DNA from 2 places in the Fictibacillus sp. WQ 8-8 genome. Region 2 is predicted to be linked to the other one. Evidence: a T-box and tRNA genes for the amino acid it is inferred to sense, from the RefSeq annotation. Region 2 holds a T-box; the other holds one or more tRNA genes.

Region 1 (15,838 bases), on a different contig from region 2:
TATGGTTCATGGAGCTGGACGTTAGCATCAGTGAAAGTTTGGATGGAAAGTTATCTAGTTTTGAGGGAATATACCTCATTTTTTCTAAAAAAGCTCTTGTCAAAAGAGCAAATACATTGTAAAATGTAACTTGTCCTTGAGAAAATAGGACATCCTTTGAAAGACAGTCTGGTGGCGATAGCGAAGAGGTCACACCCGTTCCCATACCGAACACGGAAGTTAAGCTCTTCAGCGCCGATGGTAGTTGGGGGCTTCCCCCTGTAAGAGTAGGACGTTGCCAGGCTATCATTTCATACATACTCGTATGTGGTTTTATTATTATTCCACAGTAGCTCAGTGGTAGAGCTATCGGCTGTTAACCGATCGGTCGTAGGTTCGAGTCCTACCTGTGGAGCCATGCTTCCATAGCTCAGTAGGTAGAGTGCTTCCATGGTAAGGAAGAGGTCACCGGTTCGAGCCCGGTTGGAAGCTCCAGTCGGCCCGTTGGTCAAGCGGTTAAGACACCGCCCTTTCACGGCGGTAACACGGGTTCGAATCCCGTACGGGTCACCAAGTTTTTTCGTTAAGAAAATAACATTCATTAATACGGAGGATTAGCTCAGCTGGGAGAGCACCTGCCTTACAAGCAGGGGGTCGGCGGTTCGAACCCGTCATCCTCCACCATTATTTATCCCAACGGCAGGCCGGTTTAGCTCAATTGGTAGAGCAACTGACTTGTAATCAGTAGGTTGGGGGTTCAAGTCCTCTAGCCGGCACCATTTTTTTATAAGTAATGTCTGAAGCCTTTTTTTATGTGGAGGGGTAGCGAAGTGGCTAAACGCGGCGGACTGTAAATCCGCTCCTTTGGGTTCGGCGGTTCGAATCCGTCCCCCTCCACCATCTTTATTTCCGACAGATTATGTTACAACACGAGCCATTAGCTCAGTCGGTAGAGCATCTGACTTTTAATCAGAGGGTCGAAGGTTCGAGTCCTTCATGGCTCACCATTTGAACTTCTGAATAAAAGATGATATCAATGGTTACAAAGTATAATATGCGGGTGTAGTTTAGTGGTAAAACAAGAGCCTTCCAAGCTCTGGTCGTGAGTTCGATTCTCATCACCCGCTCCATTATGGGGCCTTAGCTCAGCTGGGAGAGCGCCTGCCTTGCACGCAGGAGGTCAGCGGTTCGATCCCGCTAGGCTCCACCATACATAATAAGTACTGTCCTTAGACGAATGTCTAAGGGCTTTTTTATGTCTTTCAAACCTTCAAGGATTCCTGATCCAATAAAGAGGACGGTGCTTTTGTCCTAATAATTATCCATCAACCTGCTCGAAAGCGCTTACGTATCGGTATATCTATGCATATTTCTGTCCAGTTGAACCAACACGAATAGACAGGCTACAATGAATTTATAGAATTTTTTGAAACACAGCATAAGGGGAGGCCGTACAGAATGAAGAAGGATATTACGATCATCGGAGTACCGATGGATTTAGGGCAGACAAGGCGCGGCGTTGACATGGGGCCAAGCGCCATTCGATATGCAGGAATTGTGGAACGTTTAGAAGATATAAATTATAATGTCCAGGATTTCGGGGACATAGAGATTGCCCGGCCTGGGACAATAGAAGAAAAAATAGACACCAATCTTAAGAACCTTCAAGAAGTTTCAACTGCAAGTGAAAAGCTGGCAGACACGGTTTCTAATGTCATTCAGGAAAACCGGTTTCCTCTTGTCTTTGGGGGAGACCACAGTATCGCGATCGGCTCTCTTGCTGGAATTGCCAAGCACTACGAAAATCTTGGCGTCATCTGGTATGATGCTCATGGAGACTTGAATACCGCTGATACTTCACCAAGCGGAAACATTCATGGTATGCCCCTTGCAGCAAGTTTGGGAATCGGGCATGAATCCTTAACTTGCATTGGAGGATATGAGCAAAAAGTTAAGCCTGAAAATATTGTTATTATCGGTGCCCGTTCATTGGATGAAGGAGAAAAAGAATTAATCAAAGAACGCGGTATTAAAGTATACACGATGCATGAAATTGATCGGATCGGCATGACCAAGGTAATGGAGGAAACGATTGAATACCTTTCTAAAAAAACGGACGGTGTTCATTTAAGCCTTGACCTTGATGGATTGGATCCGCTTGACGCACCGGGTGTAGGTACACCGGTTCTTGGTGGAATCAGCTACAGAGAAAGCCATTTGGCGATGGAAATGCTGGCCGAGTCTCAGATTATTACTTCAGCTGAATTTGTAGAGGTCAATCCAATTCTTGACGAAAGAAACAAGACAGCGACAGTAGCTGTGGCGCTAATGGGATCACTATTTGGCGAAAAATTATTATAATTATAAATCAAAAAAACAGCTCTCGATTACGAGTAGCTGTTTTTTACGTTTGCTTTTTGGAATTCATTTAATAGAGCATCTATGTGTTGGCTGATTTCAACAATTTCTTCAGCGATTAAAGGCATAATTTTAGACATTTCATTCATTTTTTTCCGTGAAACTTCAATTTCTCTTAGCAGGATATTGCGGTCCATGTGTACACGCTCCTTAAAAAAAATCTTTAATTCCACTATTCCCTCAATTATCCAAATTAAAACTCATTTTCTAAATTTTGTACAAAACATTTCTCTATCCCTGTCTGTTTTCATGCTAAAATAAAAATTGCTCAATTTTTTATGGAATATGAAACTTTTTTGAATACTAAACGTAGAAAAATACGAACCGCAACTGGTGGTGGAAAATTGAAATGGATTCATTAATTAATAATCTGGTTACCCAAGTGAAAGCAGGAAACCAGGAGGCTTTTGAAGGTCTTGTTGAAATTTACAAAGATAAAATATACCGGCTGTGCTACAGAATGGTCGGAGACAGCCATGAGGCGGAGGACCTTGCTCAGGAAGCATTTGTCCGCGCTTACGTAAACATTGATAAATACAGTGGAAGCTATAAGTTTTCAACGTGGCTGTATCGCATCGCCACAAACTTGTGTATTGATAAACTGCGGAAAAAGAAACCGGATTACTCTATGGATGCTGAAATTCCAGGAACGGAAGGAGCAACGCTTTACAGCCAGGTGGCAGGAGCGGATCCACTTCCGGAAGAGGAAGTGGAGGAAAAGGAGAAGCGGGATCATCTCCAGCAGGAAATCATGAAACTTCCGGAAAAGTACAGGACAGCGATCCTGCTAAAGTATGTCGAAGATCTATCGCTTGAAGAGATCAGCTCTGTTATGGATTTGCCCGTTCCGACTGTCAAAACACGGATACATCGGGGAAGAGAAGCGTTAAAAAAGGTGTATAAAAAGGTTGCAAAATCGAGGTGAACATAATGTCATGTGATACAGAAAAATATATGAGCCTGATTGATAAAGCCCTGGATAGGGATATAACGGAGCTGGAGCAGAAAGAGCTGAACATACATCTGGAAAATTGCGAAGCCTGCAGAGAGCACTATTATGCCCTGAAAGAAATCATTTCCGACATGAAAGAATCAGCGCCTGTTGTTGCTCCCGACCATTTTACAGAGAATGTAATGAAGAAGCTTCCTGCCGTGAAAAAGAAAAGGATGCCGGCTCAATGGATCAGGCGTTATCCAGTCCTGACTGCGGCTGCAGTATTCTTAATCTTAATGTTCGGTTCAGTCATGGCCAATTGGAGTACGGGGAATGAACTATCAGTAGTCTCCGGCTCGGATAACGTTCAGATCAAGCCATCCACGCATACAGTTATCGTTCCTAAAGGAAAAACGGTCAAAGGTGACCTGGTCGTAGAAAATGGCGATGTTAGGGTGGAAGGAAAGGTTGACGGCAATGTCGTCGTCATCAAAGGGAAAAAATATATGGCTTCCGCGGGCCAGATAACCGGTGACAGCCAGGAAATCCATCAAGTGGTTGAATGGGTCTGGTATAAACTTAAAATGTTCTTCACAGGAGAGGAACAAAAATAATATTTAGTATCGAACTAATATGAAGATCTAAAAAGCCGCCTGTTTATGGCTGGCTTTTTACTTTTTCGGGACTTTATAACGCAGCCAAAGACACCCGGCCAGCCAGTCTCCAACTTTTATGGCAGCGGATGGGATATGCTATAATAAGGGATACCGAATAATTATGATCATTGTTGCACTACATTAACATAGAAAGAGTAGTTCCCTGAAGTGGAGTGATGTCATGTTGCCTGTTGGAAGTTTTAGTTTAGGTAGCTATATCAGCCAGATCGTTGATATTTTGCTGGTTACCTATGTTTTTTATAAATTAATAATGCTGATAAGAGGAACCAAGGCGGTACAGCTTTTAAAAGGAATTGTGGTCATTGTAGCTGTATGGCTTGCGAGCAGTTTCTTTGAACTGCGGACAATGGGCTGGCTGATGGATAAAGCCATTACATATGGATTATTGGCCATTATTATTATTTTCCAGCCTGAATTAAGGAGAGCGCTGGAGCAGCTCGGCAGGGGAAAACTGTTTTCCCGATCTGGTTTAGCTGACGAAGAGGAGATGGGAAACTCCATTGATGCGATCGTTAAGTCAACCAGTTATATGGCCAAGCGCCGAATTGGGGCCATCATATCGTTTGAAAGAGAAACCGGTCTTACCGATTATGTGGAAACAGGGATTCCTATTCATTCGAAATTGTCATCAGAGCTGCTGACCAATATTTTTGTGCCCAACACGCCTCTGCACGACGGAGCGGTTATTTTGCGGCAGAATGAGATCGTTGCGGCAGGCTGTTATCTTCCGTTGACCGAAAGCCCGTTTGTTTCCAAAGAACTGGGTACAAGGCACAGAGCGGCTATCGGTGTAAGTGAAGTGACAGATGCGATTACTGTCATTGTCTCAGAAGAAACCGGTGGCATCTCGATTACGAAGAACGGAGAAATCCATCGCAACCTGAATGAGGAAACACTGAGAGTTTTATTGAATGCGGAATTAATGGTATCAGGCAGAAATGCTTCCTCATCACGCTGGAATTGGAGGGGGAAGAAAAATGGACAAACTCCTTAAGAGCAATTGGTTTGTAAAAATTATCGCTTTTCTTTTGGCATTAATGCTTTATACCGTCCTATCCATGGAAAACCAGCAGCAATCTGACCGGCAATCCCTGTTCACCTCCGTCTCCAAGACGAGTGAAACAGTAAGCGGGGTTGCCATTACGCCTTTTTTTGATGAAAATAAATACGTACTTACAGACTTGCCCCGATCGGTGAACGTCAAGCTGACGGGTTCTTCCAATCTGCTGACGAAAGCATTAAAAGTAGACCGTCGAATGGAAGTCTATATCGATCTTACGAAGATGGGTCCAGGTACAAAAAAAGTTCCTGTGAAAATCAGGAATGTTCCGGAAGGGTTAAGAGCCGTTCCATCACCTCAGGAAGTGGAAGTAACGCTTCACAGAAAACAAACGAAGCAGATCCCGATTTCTGTGGATATCAAGAACAAGAATAAGCTGCCGGAGGGTTATGAAGCCGGAAAACTTAGCTACTCGCCGAAGAGTGTGTATGTAACAGGTCCAGAGGATTACATCAGTGATATTGCAAGTATCCGGGCATCAGTGGATGTTTCGAATGCCAAGGATAAGGTAGAATCAAGGGTGCCGCTGCGGGCTTACGACAGTCAAGGCAATCTGCTCGATGTACTGATTGATCCAAAGTCTGTCAATGTTACGGTCCCTATTACAAAACCAAGTAAAACGGTACCGCTGAGCCTGAATGAAAAAGGCAACCTTCCTGACGGGCTTACCCTTGCAGGTATAACTGTGGATCCAAAAGAAGTGACGTTAACAGGTCCTTCATCCGCCCTTGATAAAATCAGTGAAGTAAGCGGCGTAGACATAGATTTAGACAAGATTAAAGAAGATTCAACGATAGACGTTGATGTGCCTCTTCCAAAAGGCACAGAAGCTGTAAATCCCAAACAAGTCCAAGTAAAAGTGGATGTAGAGAATGACGTGAAAACAAAGACCTTTAAGGATATCCCTATTGAAATGAGGGGAGAGACTCCTGAACAGCAGGCGTCCTTCTTATCTCCTGCGAGCGGAAAGATGGATGTGACCATTACAGGCAGCAAAAAAACAGTTGATGCATTGGTGGCTTCAGATATTAGGGCATATGTTGATGTCAGCAAGCTGAAACCAGGCGAGCATACGATTTCGATAAAAGCCTCAAACTCCAAGAACCTTCAAATGAAAAAGGAGTTTACGACGGCGAAAATCAAAATCGAAACCACAGAAACCCAGACTGGCTCTGATAACCAGACTGACCAAACCACATCGCAGAGCGGGGATAAGAACAGCAATAACGAGAATAACGGCACTGCCGGCAGCAAGCCGGACAATAACCCAACCTTTTCTCAATCAAAGGCAGAGGGACAATCGGATCGTACCGAATCAATTACTGAAGGAGAGAATTAAATCATGGGAAAATACTTTGGAACAGACGGGGTAAGAGGAGTTGCCAATACAGAGCTTACACCAGAATTAGCTTTTAAACTTGGCCGATTTGGGGGATATGTATTAACAAAGGAAACCCAAAAACCAAAAGTACTGATCGGCAGAGATACACGAATTTCTGGTCATATGCTTGAAGGAGCATTGGTGGCTGGCCTTTTATCTACGGGAGCTGAAGTATTGCGTTTAGGTGTCATCTCGACACCTGGCGTTGCTTTCTTGACAAAGGCACTTGGCGCTCAGGCAGGTGTCATGATCTCTGCTTCCCATAACCCAGTCGCTGACAACGGAATTAAGTTTTTCGGAGCGGATGGCTTTAAGCTTTTGGATGAGCAGGAAGCAGAGATTGAAGCTCTCCTCGATCAGGAGAAAGACGAGCTTCCGCGCCCTTCAGGCGGCGATATCGGCTCAGTAGGCGACTATTTCGAAGGCGGACAAAAGTACCTTCAATATTTAAAACAAACCGTCCCTGGCGATTTTTCCGGTATGCATATCGCACTCGACTGCGCTCACGGTGCAACATCTTCTTTGGCTCCGCATCTGTTTGCTGACCTGGAAGCCGATATCTCAACGATGGGAACGAGCCCAAATGGTCTAAATATTAACGATGGTGTAGGTTCCACACACCCTGAAAAATTGGCTGAACTGGTCAAGGAAAAAGGAGCAGACATGGGTCTGGCCTTTGATGGGGACGGAGACCGTCTGATTGCGATTGATGAAAAGGGGAACATCGTGGATGGCGACCAAATCATGTTTATTTGCGCCGTCTACTTAAAAGAACAGGGAAGACTGAAGAACGATACCATCGTCTCCACTGTGATGAGCAACCTTGGATTCTATAAAGGACTTGAAGACAGAGAAGTAAAATCGGTTCAGACTGCTGTCGGCGACCGATATGTGATGGAAGAAATGAGAAAGAGCGGATATAACCTGGGCGGAGAGCAATCAGGACATATCATTTTCCTTGACCATACCACGACGGGTGATGGCATGTTATCGGCTATTCAATTAGCAAGTATCGTCCAGCAGACGAAAAAGCCATTATCTGAGCTTGCGGATGAAATGAAAAAGTTCCCTCAGCTTTTAATCAACGTAAGAGTTGTAGATAAAACAAAGCTTGAAGGCAATACAACGATCCAATCTGCGATCGAGAAGGTCGAAGCAGAATTGAACGGAAACGGGCGTGTACTTGTCCGTCCATCGGGAACTGAGCCGTTGGTGCGTGTCATGGTCGAAGCACCTACGAAGGAACAATGCCAAATCTATGCTGATCAGATAGCTGATGTGGTCAAGGCGGAACTTGTTTAGTCAAATGCACCCTCATTCATCAAGATAGGCACGAAACCTATGCATAAGCGTATCACCAGCGGGTTCGCTTATGCATATTTTATTAAATATTTATTAAGCTGCTTAGCAACCAATTGACGCTTAAATCGAAACAAGATATCATTAGGTTTGAATTTACTTCGAAACGGGAAGGTGGATAGAGCGGCCAATTTATTAACCTAAGCGCCTGAACTATTTTCGGACGGAAGAAAATAGTTGACGAGGAAGAGGTTCATCGATTTTTCGGCGGATGCCTCTCGGAACCAGTCACTTTCGTAAGCTTTTAAATAAAACAGGCAAGGCGACTTCCTGTACAAAATTAAAAGCAGTGGCTAACAAAATAAATCAAACATAGGTGGGGCTGTGAGCCCCGCTCACAGTCCCCCTGTTACAGAGGCAGGTGCCAGCCCATATTTTGGGCTATACCTGACCCAAGGGAGGATATATTAAATGTGCGGAATTGTAGGTTATGTAGGGAATAAGGATGCTAAAGAAATCTTGCTTCGCGGACTGGAAAAATTAGAGTACCGCGGTTATGACTCAGCAGGTATTGCTGTAGTTGATAACGACGGCGTTCAAGTCTTCAAAGAAAAAGGAAGAATTGCTGTATTGCGTGATATCGTTGACTCAGGCGTTGAAACATCAATGGGGATCGGACATACCCGCTGGGCAACACACGGAGCGCCAAGCAAGGTGAACTCTCACCCACACCAAAGTACTGCAGAGCGATTTACGCTTGTGCATAACGGTGTTATTGAGAACTATGAGAATATTAAAAGAGAATACTTACCGAATGTTGAATTCGTAAGTGATACAGATACAGAAGTTGTTGTACAGCTTATTGAAAAGTTTGTCAGCGAAGGAGAGAACGTGGAAGAAGCATTCCGCCACGCGCTTTCTGTTATTAAAGGCTCTTACGCGATTGCGTTAGTCGATAACCAAGATTCAGACACCATCTATGTTGGTAAAAATAAAAGCCCGCTATTGGTCGGCGTAGGAGAAGGATTTAACGTTGTAGCAAGTGATGCTATGGCCATGATTTCTCAAACAGACCAATACGTTGAACTGATGGATGAGGAGATCGTTATCGTAACACGTGACTCCTATACCATCAAAACACTGGACGGCAAAGAAGTAGCACGTGATCCATACACAGCTGAATTGGATGCAAGTGATATCGAAAAGGGAACGTACCCTCACTATATGCTGAAAGAAATTGATGAGCAGCCATTTGTTATGCGTAACATCATCAAGCAGTATCAAAACGAAGAAGGCAATCTTAAGCTTGATGACGATATTCGCAGCGTGATGAAAGGTGCAGACCGCATTTACATCGTGGCTTGCGGAACAAGCTACAATGCAGGACTTGTAGGTAAACAGCTGATCGAAAACATTGCCAATATCCCTGTAGAGGTTCATATTGCCAGTGAATTCGTTTATAACATGCCGCTTCTTTCTCAGAAGCCATTGTTCATCTTTATCTCTCAATCAGGAGAGACAGCCGACAGCCGTGCGGTATTGGTAGAAGTGAAAAAGCTTGGCCATAAAGCGTTGACGATTACTAACGTTCCTGGCTCTACCCTTTCAAGGGAAGCTGACCATACACTTCACCTATATGCAGGACCTGAAATCGCAGTAGCATCAACAAAAGCTTATACAGCGCAAATTGCTGTCCTTGCTATTCTTGCCGTTGATTCTGCTCGTGCAAAAGGCATCGAGCTTGATTTCAATCCGCTTCAAGAGCTTGCGATTGTGGCAAACGCAATGGAAACATTGACAGACCAAAAAGAAACTATGGATCGTGTAGCACAGGAATACCTATCAGTAACACGCAATGCCTTCTTTATCGGCCGTGCGGTTGATTACTTTGTTTGTTTGGAAGGTTCTCTAAAGCTTAAAGAAATCTCTTATATCCAAGCAGAAGGCTTTGCAGGAGGAGAACTTAAGCATGGTACGATTGCTTTGATTGAAGAAGGAACGCCAGTTATCGCTCTAGCTACACAAGAACACGTGAACTTGAGCATCCGCGGAAATGTAAAAGAAGTAGCAGCCCGTGGAGCAGAAACTTGCGTGATCAGTACAGAAGCGACGAAGGACGAAGGCGACCGCATCGTACTTCCAGAAGTACATGAGTACCTTACTCCGCTCGTATCTGTTGTACCGCTTCAATTGATTGCTTACTATGCAGCACTTCACCGTGACTGTGATGTTGATAAGCCGCGTAACCTTGCGAAAAGTGTAACAGTAGAATAAGTATTAAGTAAAAGCCAGTGGAAATTTACTGGTGTTTTACGCTAAAATAGCATTTTACTAGATAAAGAAGTCCTTTACTGAATAATAAAGTGCTTTTCTCCCTTGGAATTTAACTTCCAGGGGTTTTTTCATTATGGAGCACTTAGTGAAATATTATATGGATATTTCACTCTTATAGCATTCCACTATGAAGCAGGCTATGTCCTTGATCAAGTGTTTAGCACAACAAAAAAGTTTGACAAGTATCAGTAAAGAACTCTTTTATCTTACAACAGAAATGTCTTTTTAAAACTAAGTTGTACCCTGGCTGTCCAAGAAGTCTGTAAGCTGTTGATTTCCGTTCCAGGGTGCTCGCTTTCCGCGGGGCGTGCGGTGAGCCTCTTGGCGCTAGCGCCTACGGGAGTCTCACCTGTCACGCTAGTCCCGCAGGAGTCTCGCACCTTCCACTTCAATCAACTTTTCATTGAAGATTTTCAAGCCAAAAAGGAGCTGCTGAAGGTCAATTTTCGACTTTCAGGACAGCCCCTTTTTTTGTAGTAATTATTTCAAGTTATTTTTACATCAACTAAATCAGACAACTTAATCCTATGTACTTCTTTGTGGTTATCGACAATTCTCAATTCTTTTTTATAAATGGTGTCTTCAAATTAAACCCGTCGGTGAACAAGTTTAAAGTGGCTTAAAATTAATTATAACTGAAATAACATCTAAATACATATGAATCGTTCACAATTATCATTTAATTAACGAAGTGAACGCTTCCATCATCCGTAATATAAATAGATTGATGGCTACTTAAATATTTCAGTGCATCTTTCATTATTCCATGCTCTTTTAAATCAGCCTGTCCACGTATGTAAGTGTGCACATCTAAGATCAGCACATAGGAATAGCATTGCTGGCCATCGATCGGCTCAACATTTGAGAGCTGAAAAGCATCGCCATACTTTTCTTTAAACCATAACTTTGCCTGTTCATGAGTCTTAAATGAAGGGATTTTTGCTTCGTCAATTACTCCTGCAGCGTACACTCCTACACCAACTCCTTTATGTAGATTTTCCCTATAATCATTCGCTGCCTCAGGATGAATTGCTGTTGGTCAAATCCTTTGTAATTTTAACCAGCACCAATATATATAGATATTATTTGATCAGAATAGTGCTGAGATGTTATTTGAAGGTGTGTTTAAGCTCCGCGAGTTTATAGAACAAGAGGCATAAATAATCACGAAAATGAGCCAAAGGTAATTGTTTCAGGAGGTGAGTCTAATGAAGAAAAAGGACAAGGACAAGCTACGTAAAGAAATTTTAGATTTTGAAGAAGGCTTTCCAGATGGTATTTATGGATGGCAGCTTTTTTTATGTTTTAAACATGACAACAAGTATGGTGACAAAATGCCCTTTTCTTTTAATTGAAGTATGGTGTGTAAACGCTTTATTATTAGAGCATAAGACCTATAGATTGTACGAATAGTACCAAATAGGAAAGGGGTTTCGATTGATATGGCAAGTTCTGAACAGACAAAGACAGGCGCTAAAGTAAAAATACAGCGGTTTGGCAGCTATTTGAGCGGTATGATCATGCCAAACATAGGGGCGTTCATCGCCTGGGGAATCATCACGGCATTATTCATTCCTACAGGATGGCTTCCAAATGAAGATATGGCAAAACTGGTTAGCCCGATGATCACTTACTTGCTGCCGCTGCTTATCGGATTTTCAGGCGGACGCATCGTTTATGACCTGCGAGGCGGTGTCGTTGGTGCCACGGCAACGATGGGGGTTATTGTCGGAGCTGACATTCCAATGCTTCTAGGTGCCATGATTATGGGGCCTCTTGGCGGGTATGCCATTAAGAAGTTTGACAAGATGATTGAAGGAAAAGTGAAATCCGGCTTCGAGATGCTCGTGAATAACTTTTCCGCCGGGATTATTGCCGGAATTTTAACGATTATTGCCTACAAAGGAATTGGACCGGTTGTATTAACGTTAAACAAAACGCTTGCTGCAGGAGTACAGGCTATTGTAGACGCACACTTGCTGCCGCTGGCCAGCATCTTTATCGAACCAGCAAAAGTGTTATTCTTAAACAATGCCATTAACCATGGGATCTTAAGCCCGCTGGGAATTGAGCAAGCCACCAAAGCAGGAAAATCCATTCTGTTCTTGTTGGAATCCAATCCGGGACCAGGGCTGGGTGTCCTATTGGCTTACATCCTTTTTGGAAAAGGAATGTCGAAACAATCGGCACCAGGGGCTGCCATTATCCATTTCCTTGGCGGGATTCATGAGATCTACTTCCCGTATATTCTGATGAGACCGTTACTTCTTTTAGCGGTAATCGGAGGCGGTGCTTCCGGTGTATTCACTTTCTTGCTGTTTGACGCAGGATTGGTAGCCGCTCCGTCACCAGGAAGTATCTTTGCTCTTATTGCCATGACACCGAGAGGACACTACCTTGGGGTCATAGCTGGAGTTCTGGTTGCGGCAGCCGTATCCTTCTTGATTTCTTCTGTCATCTTAAAATCTTCCAAACAAACAGATGAAGATGATTTGACAAAAGCGACAGAAAAAACATCTGCACTTAAAGGAAAAGAAAGCCGTGCTTCATCACTTGTCCAACCGAAAGAAACGCAAGCGCAACAAACGTCTGGTGGTGCCAGGCACCACATCGCTGTAGAAAAAAGCCGTGCCGACGTTCAAAAGATTATTTTCGCTTGTGATGCAGGTATGGGTTCAAGTGCAATGGGCGCCTCAATCTTAAAAAACAAAGCACGAAAAGCGGGACTGGATGTATCGGTGTATAATACATCGATTACGAATATTCCCGCTGATGCAGATATCGTCATTACGCATAAAGATTTAACAGACCGGGCGAAAGCAAAACTGCCGAATGCCGAACACATTTCAGTAGAAAATTTCTTGAACAGTCCTAAATATGAAAAACTGCTGAATGAGTTAGTAGAAAGCAAAGGTACAACAGCATCTGCCGAGCCTGAAGGTATGCCAATCGCAGAAAACGAGTATGAAGACGTTTCGAAAATTATCTTTGCCTGTGATGCGGGTATGGGTTCGAGTGCGATGGGAGCTTCTATACTCAAAAATAAAGTTCAAAAAGCAGGGCTGGATGTTTCCGTGTCCAATACTTCGATTACCAATCTGCCCGCTGATGCAGACTTGGTCATCACCCACAAAGATTTAACCGATCGTGCAAAAGCTAAACTACCGGGCGCAAAACATATTTCAGTTGAGAACTTTTTAAACTCACCGAAATATGAAGAACTGCTTGAGAAGTTAAAAGCAGCCAAAAGCCTGCACTGATCGAAAAGTCCGGTTCCCAGGAATCGGACTTTTTCTATACTTTTTAAATCATGGCAACAATGATGATGACGAAATCGGCTTTTCATTTCGTTGTATTAAGGAACGGCGGGGCTTTATTATTTAATTAAGGGTATACAAATTAAATATTGTCATTAACGTGGAGTGAAGAACATGTATATATCGGCAAGAGAACGACTGATATTTGAAATCTTATTATCTAAAAAAGAAGAGATGACGGTCAAGGATCTTGCGGATGAAATTGATGTGAGTACCCGGACGATCCACCGTGATCTAAAAGAACTTGAAAATACGCTAAAAGAGTATGAACTGGAGCTGATCAAAAAATCAGGAGTGGGTATACAGATCATCGGGGACGAACAGAGAATGGAAGAACTGAAGCTGGCGCTGTTTCATTTATCGTATAACGAGTACACGCCTGAAGAGCGGCAGACCATGATTTTTTGTTCCCTTCTGGAAGCGAAGGAACCGGTTAAGCTTGTCTCACTGGCTCATGATTTAAACGTGACCATCGCTACGATCAGCAATGATTTAACAAAATTAGAAAGCCGTCTGCTTGAATTTGATCTGACCCTTGTTAGAAAAAGAGGATACGGGGTAGAAATTACAGGGGACGAAAAAGCAAAAAGAAGAGCGATGAGCCAAATCATTGCGCAAAATCTTAACGAAACTGAATTCTTATCACTCGTAAAAGAAAATATCCAGAAAAAATCTCTTCATACGGCTGATTCCATTTCTGAGCGGTTATTGGGACTCGTTGAAAAGAACCGGCTATTGACGGTAGAGAAAGCGATCGAAGAAGTGAATGAAGAGCTTCCCTATCCCATTGCAGACAGTGCGTATATCGGCCTGGTCGTCCATCTGACACTGGCCATCGAACGAATTCTGCAGGGAGAAAACATCAATATGGACGAGGCTTTTCTGGAGACGTTAAAGACTGCACCGGAATATAAGGCAGCTGAAAAAATTATTGAAAAGCTGAAGAAGGTCATTCATGCCGACATACCTGAAGCAGAGGTAGGCTATATTACGATGCATCTGCAAGGTGCCAAGCTTAGGCAGGACAAAGGATACTTGCTGGAGGAGTCGAGTTTTCAAACGGCTTTAAAAGCGAAAAGCCTGATGATGTTTGTCGGTGAAAAGACCGGTATTGAACTTTTAGGGAACGCATCGCTCTTTCAGGGGCTAGTTACGCATTTAAAACCGGCGCTGTACCGGATCAAGCAAAACATGGGGATCTCTAACCCGCTCATGCCCAAGATTAAAAAAGATTATGAAGATCTCTTTCACATCGTACAGGATGGGGCCGCAGCTATTTTTCCGGATTTGCATATTCCAGATGAGGAAGTGGCCTATCTTGTCATGCATTTTGGTTCCGCTTTGATGAACGGGCGCCATGCTGAACGATTGAAAGCTTTAGTGATCTGTTCTACGGGTATTGGGACGTCCAAAATGCTTGCGACTCGACTGAAACGGGAAATACCTGAAATTAAGGAACTGAAAAATGTATCACTCTTTGAATTGAATGAGATGGACACGGAAGAGTATGATCTTGTCATTTCTACGATACATCTGCCGGATTATCATTCTCCGTATATTGTCATCAGCCCCATCCCTAATGAGGAGGAACTGCAGAAGGTTAAGCAATACATCGCAGAGACAGCCGGAGCACATTCAGAAGAGAAGCGTTCGGCTTTGCTCGAAACCAGCACGGGGGAAAAAGATCCTAAACAGTTTTTGGAAGGGCTGGAGAGCATCAAGAAGTATACCGATGCCATCGTGGACCTCTTACAAGGATTTAAACTGACCCCTGTCCATGGCCGGAAAGGCGTTGAGCTCATCCTAAAGGAAGCCTGTGAAGCTCTGGCTGCAGCAGGTGCCCTGCATAGCAGCGAACAGGTTGCTGCTGCACTGTTTGAACGTGAAAAACTGGGCGGACTTGGGATACCGAATACCGAGCTTGTGCTTTACCATGCACGCAGTGATGAGGTCGTTAAACCTTCCTTTACCATTTATGGGCTGGAAGATGCCGTCAGGGTGCCCGCCATGGATCAGACTGTCATTGAAGCTGACAATATACTGCTTCTGCTTGCGCCCAGCGAGTATTCAAGCCAGGGATTAGAGGTACTCAGCTTTATCAGTTCCATTATTATTGAAAACGAACAAAGCATTGCGCTGTTCGAATCAAAGGATGAACAGAAACTATCGGCCTATCTGGCGGAAAAGTTTGATCAGTTTTATAAAGAAAAACTAACAGAATTAAGGAGAGGATAATATGTCATCAGTGTTAACGAAAGAAAACATCCTATTAAATGCGGAAGTGGAGAGCAAGGAAAATGCGATCCGATTAACCGGAAACCTGTTAGTGGAAAATGGATATGTTGAACCGCAATACATTGAAAAAATGCTGGAGAGGGAGCAGCTGACCTCTACGTATATGGGGAACTTTGTGGCCATCCCGCATGGTACGGAGGATGC
Region 2 (8,415 bases):
GTGGATTATCTGCTTGAGAAGAACGGGATTAACGGATTCATAAAAGGCGATCAGCTGGTTAAAGGATTATGGGGCTAGCGTAAAGGTCTTAGTTATATCGTCTGACTGAAGGCTGTAATGCCATGAAGAAGCAAAAATAGGCACCAAGTCGCAAGTCTCTTGATGCTTATCAATAAGATTTAAAGGTGAGATAATATAAATCCCCTATACATATGAGGCACCTTTACAAAGGTGCCTCTATTTTTTTGCTAAATACAATTAAGAAAGAAGCTCGACAATGGAGACATACGTATTCCATAGAGCATGGACAAGCATGCCGGGAACGAGAGATTTAGTAAAGTAGAACAGCATAGCAAAAACTATGCCCATGATACCGGCAGCCAGCGGATAACCGATATGCAAAGAGCCAAAGACAGCAGAAGAAACAACCAGCCCCGCAATAAAATGATATCTCTCATGAAAGAAACGGAACAGAAATCCCCGGAAGACCAATTCTTCAGTTACAGGTGCAGCAATGCAGGCGCAAAAAATAACAATAACGATACCTGCGATACCAATCCCGCTTGTAAAAAGGCGGTCATCTCCGTTTGATCCGGGATCTTCGAGATGAAGCACCTCAAAAATAAGATATTGTGATACCTGGCAAATGATGAGAGCCCAAGCCATCAAGAAGTAGGTTCTCTTCTTTTTCAGGGCACCCAGCGTTAGTTTCTGGAACATAAATTGACGGGTGCGCTTAAAGACGAGCATGACTGCAGTGAACGTTAAAGCATCAATCAGCAAGAAGACAGGGCTTTTTTCAAATCCAGCCATGGAAAAACCAAAAATGACAGCTGCGAGCGCGTAAAACATGCCGGTCAGCAATGAAAACAAGATGATGAATCCAAGGTAAGCACCAAAAAAGCCGATGAATCCTCCCCAGGTCACCGGATAGGCACGTTTCTTCTTCACCAATGGCTGAGGTATTTCTTCTGTATACTCCAAATGTTCTTCCATTCTCTCCTCCTCATTGCTTTATAATCATATGTAGACCATCTATTTCAATTACACCAAAATTAGGATACAAAAGGAAGTGAGACGATGACAAAAAAAATTGTAGTTTCATTCAGCGGGGGCAAAGATTCCATGCTGGCTCTTCATAAATTGCTGGAATCAAAGGAATATGAAATCGATTCTTTGTTGACGACAGTCAATGAGGATTTTAAAAGGACGAGCATACACGGCATTCGGGAGGAAATTCTTGATGCGCAGGCAAACGCGCTTGGCTTTCCTGTCCGTAAAGTTAGAATTCCAAAAGTATGCACGAATGAGATCTACGAGGAGCGGATGCGGGAAGAAATGGACAAGGTGAGCCAAGCCGGCATTCAGCACGTGATGTTTGGAGACATTTTTCTTGCTGACATCAGAGAGTACAGGGAGGCCAAATTAAAACTGGCTGGAATGGAAGCTGTTTTCCCTCTGTGGGGCGCAAAGTCAGAGGATCTCATCGACGAATTTCTCGCGTTGGGATATCGGACCGTCGTTACTACTCTTGATCGAACGAAGCTGGATGAAGATTTTCTGGGCCGTGAGATCAACGGCGACTGGAGAACGGATTTACCCGAGAACGTAGATCCATGCGGAGAAAACGGAGAATTCCATACTCTTGTAATTGGGGGGCCATTGTTCAGGCAAAAGATTGAAGTGGTTCAGGGAAGTGAGACGGTTAGAGACGGCAATTTTGTTTATCGTGACTTTATGCTCGCTGAATAAAGATGAAAAGGCATTGTCCTCTGCCGGGACAATGCCTTTTATTTTTTCTTATAAGGAGCTTTAAGTGTTTTAATCATCTGCTCCGCAATCAGTTCGTGGCCTTTGTCGTTGGGATGAATAGAATCATAAATCCATTCTTTCCTGTTTTCGGGCTTAAGCACTTCGCTGCTCGGTATCACAACAGATGGTTTATATTTGGCTGTTGTTTCATAGGCAATCAGATTCCAGTCATTCAGCAATTTTTTAGTTGCCGGATAAAAGGATTCTCCCGAGTCCACAGCGTTATACAATTCATTGTATACGAGAATAGCATCAGGATTCTCTTTTCGAATTAATGAAAATATCTTATTTAAATTTTCTTCATAAGCAGATTTCACGTTTTGATAATCCTGAAGTGCCTGGACAGGCCCTTCCTTTAAAGCAAGCTTCACCAGATCGTTGCCCCCGATATTGATCGTAATAATATCCGCAGATTTTATCCGGTCCGACATACCTGGGGATGAGATGTGTTTAAGCAGATCACGGCTGGTTGCTCCTGAAATTCCCTGATTATCTAGCTGCACTTTTTTAGACGTAAGGACAGCCAGATTACTGCTGGCTATTTTAATAAAACCGCCTTGATTAGAACCTCGGCCCTGAATGACCGAATCTCCCAAAGCTAGATGATGAATCTCTTTTGCAGGCAAGGTTTTTAAATGCTGAATATAAGAAACATCAGCCGAATGGGATTTCGTCCCGGCGGATTCAGTGACTGCGGCATTCTGTGCCTTCAGGCGATCTATCTTAAACTGGGGATAGTAATACCACCCTCCAGCAGCCAGCGTACATAATGCAAAAAGGATGAGCGTCAGCCATATCCATTTTTTCATACGGCTCCCCCTTTCAAAGTAACCATTTTAAACCATCATTACTTCTTCTATCAAATATATAAACTTTTGTAGGGCATATGAGATTTCTTAAAATTGGATTTTACAGGAGAAGGAAAAAAGACAAGAGTAAAGAAGCCATAAAGAAAGAGGGGGAATACAGGTGGAAACAGCTATTCAAATTGAAAAACAGATACCGAAAAAGAAAAAATGGAAAAGAGTGGCCGTGATTATGCTGGCAGGACTGCTTCTCGTTACTGCCATTTCGGGATCGGCTGCCTATTGGATACTAAGAAAGAGCCTTCCAGTTGTGAGCGGTACAAAAACCGTTCCATCACTTTCCGGAACGGCAGTAGCTGTCCGTGACAAGAACGGTGTACCTCATATCAAGGCTGGCAGTTTAAAAGATTTATATACTGCCCAAGGATACGTTACGGCTCAGGACAGGATGTTTCAAATGGATTTGAGCAGGCGCCAGGCGTCAGGACAATTAAGCGAAGTAATCGGTGAGAAAACGGTGGAAAAGGACCGTTATTTCAGGACGCTTGGTTTACGAAGAGCCGCAGAGGCATCGTATGAACTGTATTCTTCTGAAGCGAAGCAAGTGCTGCAATGGTACGCGGATGGCGTGAACGCCTACTTAAGGGATGCCGAAAAGAACAATTCACTTCCGATCGAATTTTTGATGGTGGGGTACAAGCCAAAGAAATGGACGCCCGTCGATTCATTGACCATTGGAAAATATATGGCCTTTGATCTTGGCGGACATTGGGAAGGACAGGCATTCAGGCATTACTTGCTGCAGAATTTCCCAAAGGGCAGCGCACTTGATCTTTTCCCTTCTTATCCAAAGGGCGGAGCAGAGATCATTGATATCGCAAGCAAAGCAAAGGTGGATATTAAGAGCAGCCTCGCTAAAGCGGTCATTCCTAATGAATTCAACGGTTCGAATGATTGGGTGGTGGCCGGAACCGAAACAAAATCTGGTCTGCCGTATCTTGCAGACGATCCTCATCTTGGATTGAGCACGCCATCGATCTGGTACGAAAGCCATTTAAAAGCACCCGGCATGAATGTAAGCGGTGTCATATTTGCGGGGGTTCCGGGAATTATCGTTGGCCGGAACACACAGATTGCCTGGGGAGTCACAAATGTAGGACCCGATGTTCAGGACCTTTACATTGAAAAAAGAAATTCCGATCATCCGGATGAATTTCTGTATGAAGGAAAATGGGAGAAAGCCAAAATCATCACAGAAAATATAAAAGTGAAAGATCAAAAGACCCTTCCTTACAAAGTCACGATTACCCGTCACGGTCCGATCATGTCCGAATTTGCTTATGACAAGCAAAAGAATACGGCGCTTTCCATGAGATGGACGGCACTTGAGCCCTCAACGGAACTTCAGGCTGTACTGATGTTTAATAAAGCAAAGAACTGGAATGAGTTTAAAAAGGCGCTGACTTATTTTCATACACCGGCCCAGAACTTTGTCTTCGCATCTAAAGACGGAACAATTGCCTATCGCGCCAATGGACTGATTCCGATCCGTAAAGAGAAATATGCTTCTGTCCCTGTACCGGGCTGGGAAAAGAAATATGAATGGAAGGGTTATATTCCTTGGGATAAGCTCCCGATGGCCGTGAACCCAAAAGAAGGATTTATTGCAACGGCAAATAATAAAGTGATCGGTGACGACTACCCGTACCACATTACTGATTCATGGGCCCAGCCTTACCGGGAGCAGCGAATAAAAGATGTTCTGTCAGCCAAAGAAAAGCTATCCTTAAAAGATATGCAGAAGCTGCAGTTCGACAGGAAAAATCTTCAGGCAGAAGAAATGCTGCCGATCCTTCTCTCCCATTTGAAGACTGCAGACCTTGGAACAAACGGCAGAAAAGCGGTAAAACTATTGAAAGACTGGAATCATGAAGATGACAAAAATCTTGCTGCACCCCTGCTGTTCAACTTATGGATGCCAGAGTTCAGCGATGTTCTCTTTGAAAAAAAGATTGATGAAAAGATGATGCCGTTGTTTGACGGCAAGGCTCAAGTCGTGGATGAACTGATCCGTCATGCGGCCGAGGGTAAGGAAGGTCCCTGGATCAAAGAGGCAGGGGGGCTGGACAAAGCCGCAACAATCTCCTTCAGCAGAACGGTTAAAAAGGTGGAGAAGCTGCAGGGTGAAAATCCCGATAAGTGGAAGTGGGGAACGTATCATACATTGCCGTTTGATCATCCTCTATCAGCGATAAAGCCGCTGAACCTGCTGTTTAATCCAAAAGAAACGCCGATGGGAGGAAGCAGGGTAACAGTAGGTGCTGCAGGCTGGGATTCTCTTACAGGGAAAGTGAACCATGGAGCTGCCTGGAGAACGGTTGTTGATCTTGCAGACTTGACGAAAACCTACAATGTCGTCGGTCCAGGACAGTCAGGACATGTCCTCAGCAAGTGGTATGATAACCAGATTGAAGATTGGACTACAGGCCGCTATCATGTAACGGAAACGAATGAATCCAGCTTCAAAAACGGAGAAAAACTAGTTTTAAAGCCTGGTAAATGAAAACAGCCTCGTCCAAAAGGGACGAGGCTGTTTTATCATTAAGGATCGAGTCTTCGGTACTTCGCTTCAAAGAGCAAGTAGGCGCCATAAGCGACCAGTCCGAGAGCGACGATAGTAAGGAGCACTGGACCGAACGGCTGCTTTACAAGTTCAGCCAGAGCACCATCCAGCCCCTTTGTTTCATCTGGATCTGCCTGAATGGCTGTTCTGATTAAAAAGATGCCGATGATGGCGAATACTACACCATGTGCAAAAAGTCCGAACTTCCCGATATAACGTGCGGTCTTCCATTCTTTTTGATTCATCTCATGACGTTTAAGCCCTTTTTTGAATTTTTCCGTATAGGCCTTGTAGAAGTTATAAACCCCTATACCGATAAATACAGCACCAATAACCGCAATGATTGTTTGTCCGAAGGGCTGTGCCAGCGCTTTTGCGGATAAGGTCTGGTATTTTTGACTTGACGAGTTGGCACTCGCTCTGAAGATTATTTTGATTGCACTTACACATAGACTGAAATATATAGCAGCGATGATGAGATAACTGATTCGCGCCATCCATCCTTTTGCGTCATTTCCTTTATGCTCGGGGTCAAAGACCGTCATGATGACTTGCCACAGTGCATAGCCTGCAAGTCCTACAGCCAGCGCAGCGAGCATGACAGAGCCAAAGGGCTGCTTGGCAATGGTGTAGAGGGCACCTGAGGAAGTGGTTAATTTACCTTGCAAACCGAATGCTGTCATTACGGCAAGTATTCCAATGACAATATAAACGGCTCCTTTTGAGAAATGGCCTAGGCGGGCCATCCGGACGATCCATGGTGCAGCTTCATCTTTATATTCTTCTGCTTTTCTTTGGGCATGTTCTTTGTGCTGTGACAAATCTTTTTCCATAAAGGAGCCCCTTTCAAGGTTTCTATCTTCTATATACCCATTTGCTCCAATAGTTGAAACGGGCAGACTGCTGTCCACACCCGTTTTCCACAATTTGCATAAGATGCAGGGTAAGTAGTGTAATCAGGGTAAAGAGGAGGTTTACTTTTGAAGGAACAATATTACGGTCTTTGCTGTCAGCATATTGGGCAAGACGTTGAAATTACCACCCATGACGGGAGTGTCTATAGAGGCTCCATCCAAAGCGTTGATACAGAAAATGTCTATCTCCTTCCCTATCATGACGATGGTTCAGGGCGGTTCTTTCCGGTCCTTGGTGCAGCCTTGGTAGGTCTTGGACTCGGTTCCATTGCAGGGTTTGCCCTTGCTCCCCGTCCGTTCGCTTACGGCTACGGTTACGGGTACGGCGGGGTTGCACCATATCCTGGCGGCTATGGCGGTTTCCCGGGCGGATACGGGGGCTTTCCGGGCGGATACGGCGGTTTCCCGGGCGGATACGGCGGCTTTCCAGGCGGCTATGGAGGCTTTGGCGGGTTTTGATAAGTAAAGATAAAAAACTCTTTGCTGATAACGTGAAGTGCTGTCTGAGAAATTGGCCTGTAATTGAGTGAGATTGGCATGTGAATCCGAAACATCGGCATGTAAAACACCCACAGTAAACACCCTTCAATCCTCTTGAATGAACCGGAAACTTCTGGCTTATAATAGGGGAAAGGGCCAACTGGCTGAAAAAACTTGACAATGCCGCTGAAAAATTGTACTATTTTCCCCATAATCTAAACATGTAAAGCTATGACAGACGAATAGTATCTGAGGTGCTTTTGAAAAGCGATCCGGGGGTGGTGGAAGCCCGGACAAAAGTTCAGAGAAACGGCAGTCTCGAGCGATTAATTGACCAAAGCGGATGCTTTTTTTAGCATCAATTAGGGTGGAACCGCGTGAGTATAAGCTCTCGTCCCTGGACAAGGATATTTGTCTATGGATGAGGGCTTTTTTGGTTGATTTAATTAGCATTTACTAAAAAAGGAGAGATGGTCATGAGTGTGACAATGGAACAGATCGTCAACATGGCAAAACAGCGTGGATTTATTTTTCCGGGTTCAGAAATTTACGGAGGCTTGTCCAATACGTGGGATTATGGCCCGCTCGGCGTTGAACTGAAGAACAACGTGAAAAAAGCTTGGTGGAAAAAGTTTGTTCAGGAATCTCCATACAATGTTGGTTTGGATTCAGCGATTCTCATGAACCCGCAAACATGGGTAGCATCTGGACACATCGGAAACTTCAATGATCCAATGATCGACTGTAAGCAATGTAAAGCGAGACACCGTGCCGATAAATTGATTGAAGATGCACTTGCTGAAAAAGGAATCGAGAAGATTGTTGACGGGCTTTCTTTCGATGAAATGGAAAAGTTGATTGAAGAGCATAACATCGCATGTCCGGATTGTGATGCGCACGACTTTACATCTATCCGCCAGTTTAACCTGATGTTTAAAACGTTCCAGGGTGTAACGGAATCCAGCACGAACGAAATCTTTCTTCGTCCCGAAACAGCACAAGGGATCTTTGTAAACTTTAAAAACGTGCAGCGTACGATGAGAAAGAAATTGCCGTTCGGGATCGCTCAGGTCGGCAAAAGCTTCCGTAACGAGATCACACCTGGTAACTTCACGTTCCGTACCCGTGAGTTCGAACAGATGGAGCTAGAGTTCTTCTGCAAGCCTGGCGAAGAACTGAAATGGTTTGATTTCTGGAAGCATTATGCTCACGATTTCTTATTGAATCTTGGCATGAAACAGGATAAGCTTCGCCTGCGTGACCATGAATCCGAAGAGCTTTCCCACTACAGCAACGCTACGACAGATTTTGAATACCAGTTCCCGTTTGGCTGGGGAGAGCTTTGGGGCATCGCATCCCGTACTGATTTTGACCTTAAGCGCCACAGCGAGCACTCTGGTGAAGACTTTAACTATATCGATCAAGAAACGAATGACCGTTACATCCCTTATTGCATCGAGCCTTCACTTGGCGCAGACCGTGTAACACTTGCGTTCTTGATCGACGCGTTTGAAGAGGAAGAGCTTGAAGGCGGAGATACAAGGGCTGTTCTTCACTTGCATCCAGCTCTTGCGCCGTTTAAAGCAGCAGTGCTTCCTTTATCGAAAAAGCTTTCTGAAGAAGCAAGAGAAGTATTTGCCGGTCTTGCCAGCGACTTCATGGTCGATTATGATGAAACAGGCTCCATCGGAAAACGTTACCGCAGACAGGATGAAATCGGAACTCCTTTCTGTATTACGTATGATTTTGATTCTAAAGAAGATCAGCAGGTAACGGTACG

What was found. The T-box of region 2 lies ahead of M1K46_RS14710 (glycine--tRNA ligase). A T-box ahead of a tRNA ligase gene usually reads a tRNA of that ligase, here a tRNA-Gly.
Region 1: it encodes a tRNA-Gly, which carries the amino acid that the T-box ahead of M1K46_RS14710 (glycine--tRNA ligase) is inferred to sense. The anticodon was not compared.

Annotation. Positions count from the first base shown of each region.
Region 1 is NZ_JAMXKG010000017.1:50-15,887, forward strand. Features, by position in the region: rRNA gene rrf (5S ribosomal RNA) at 168-283, shown strand; tRNA gene M1K46_RS22065 (tRNA-Asn) at 323-397, shown strand; tRNA gene M1K46_RS22070 (tRNA-Thr) at 399-474, shown strand; tRNA gene M1K46_RS22075 (tRNA-Glu) at 478-552, shown strand; tRNA gene M1K46_RS22080 (tRNA-Val) at 588-663, shown strand; tRNA gene M1K46_RS22085 (tRNA-Thr) at 683-758, shown strand; tRNA gene M1K46_RS22090 (tRNA-Tyr) at 796-879, shown strand; tRNA gene M1K46_RS22095 (tRNA-Lys) at 911-986, shown strand; tRNA gene M1K46_RS22100 (tRNA-Gly) at 1,036-1,109, shown strand; tRNA gene M1K46_RS22105 (tRNA-Ala) at 1,114-1,189, shown strand; gene rocF (arginase) at 1,438-2,340, shown strand; gene M1K46_RS22115 (aspartyl-phosphate phosphatase Spo0E family protein) at 2,367-2,534, opposite strand; gene sigW (RNA polymerase sigma factor SigW) at 2,747-3,322, shown strand; gene M1K46_RS22125 (anti-sigma factor family protein) at 3,328-3,945, shown strand; gene cdaA (diadenylate cyclase CdaA) at 4,172-5,002, shown strand; gene M1K46_RS22135 (CdaR family protein) at 4,986-6,407, shown strand; gene glmM (phosphoglucosamine mutase) at 6,411-7,751, shown strand; gene glmS (glutamine--fructose-6-phosphate transaminase (isomerizing)) at 8,220-10,022, shown strand; gene M1K46_RS22150 (hypothetical protein) at 10,762-11,052, opposite strand; gene M1K46_RS22155 (hypothetical protein) at 11,291-11,437, shown strand; gene M1K46_RS22160 (PTS mannitol-specific transporter subunit IIBC) at 11,525-13,342, shown strand; gene M1K46_RS22165 (BglG family transcription antiterminator) at 13,514-15,634, shown strand; gene M1K46_RS22170 (PTS sugar transporter subunit IIA) at 15,636-15,838, shown strand, end outside.
Region 2 is NZ_JAMXKG010000006.1:99,078-107,492, reverse strand. Features, by position in the region: gene M1K46_RS14745 (hypothetical protein) at 1-78, shown strand, start outside; gene M1K46_RS14740 (CPBP family intramembrane glutamic endopeptidase) at 259-996, opposite strand; gene M1K46_RS14735 (diphthine--ammonia ligase) at 1,081-1,752, shown strand; gene M1K46_RS14730 (GDSL-type esterase/lipase family protein) at 1,791-2,621, opposite strand; gene M1K46_RS14725 (penicillin acylase family protein) at 2,776-5,181, shown strand; gene M1K46_RS14720 (DUF1206 domain-containing protein) at 5,220-6,074, opposite strand; gene M1K46_RS14715 (hypothetical protein) at 6,222-6,614, shown strand; T-box leader at 6,858-7,037, shown strand; gene M1K46_RS14710 (glycine--tRNA ligase) at 7,112-8,415, shown strand, end outside.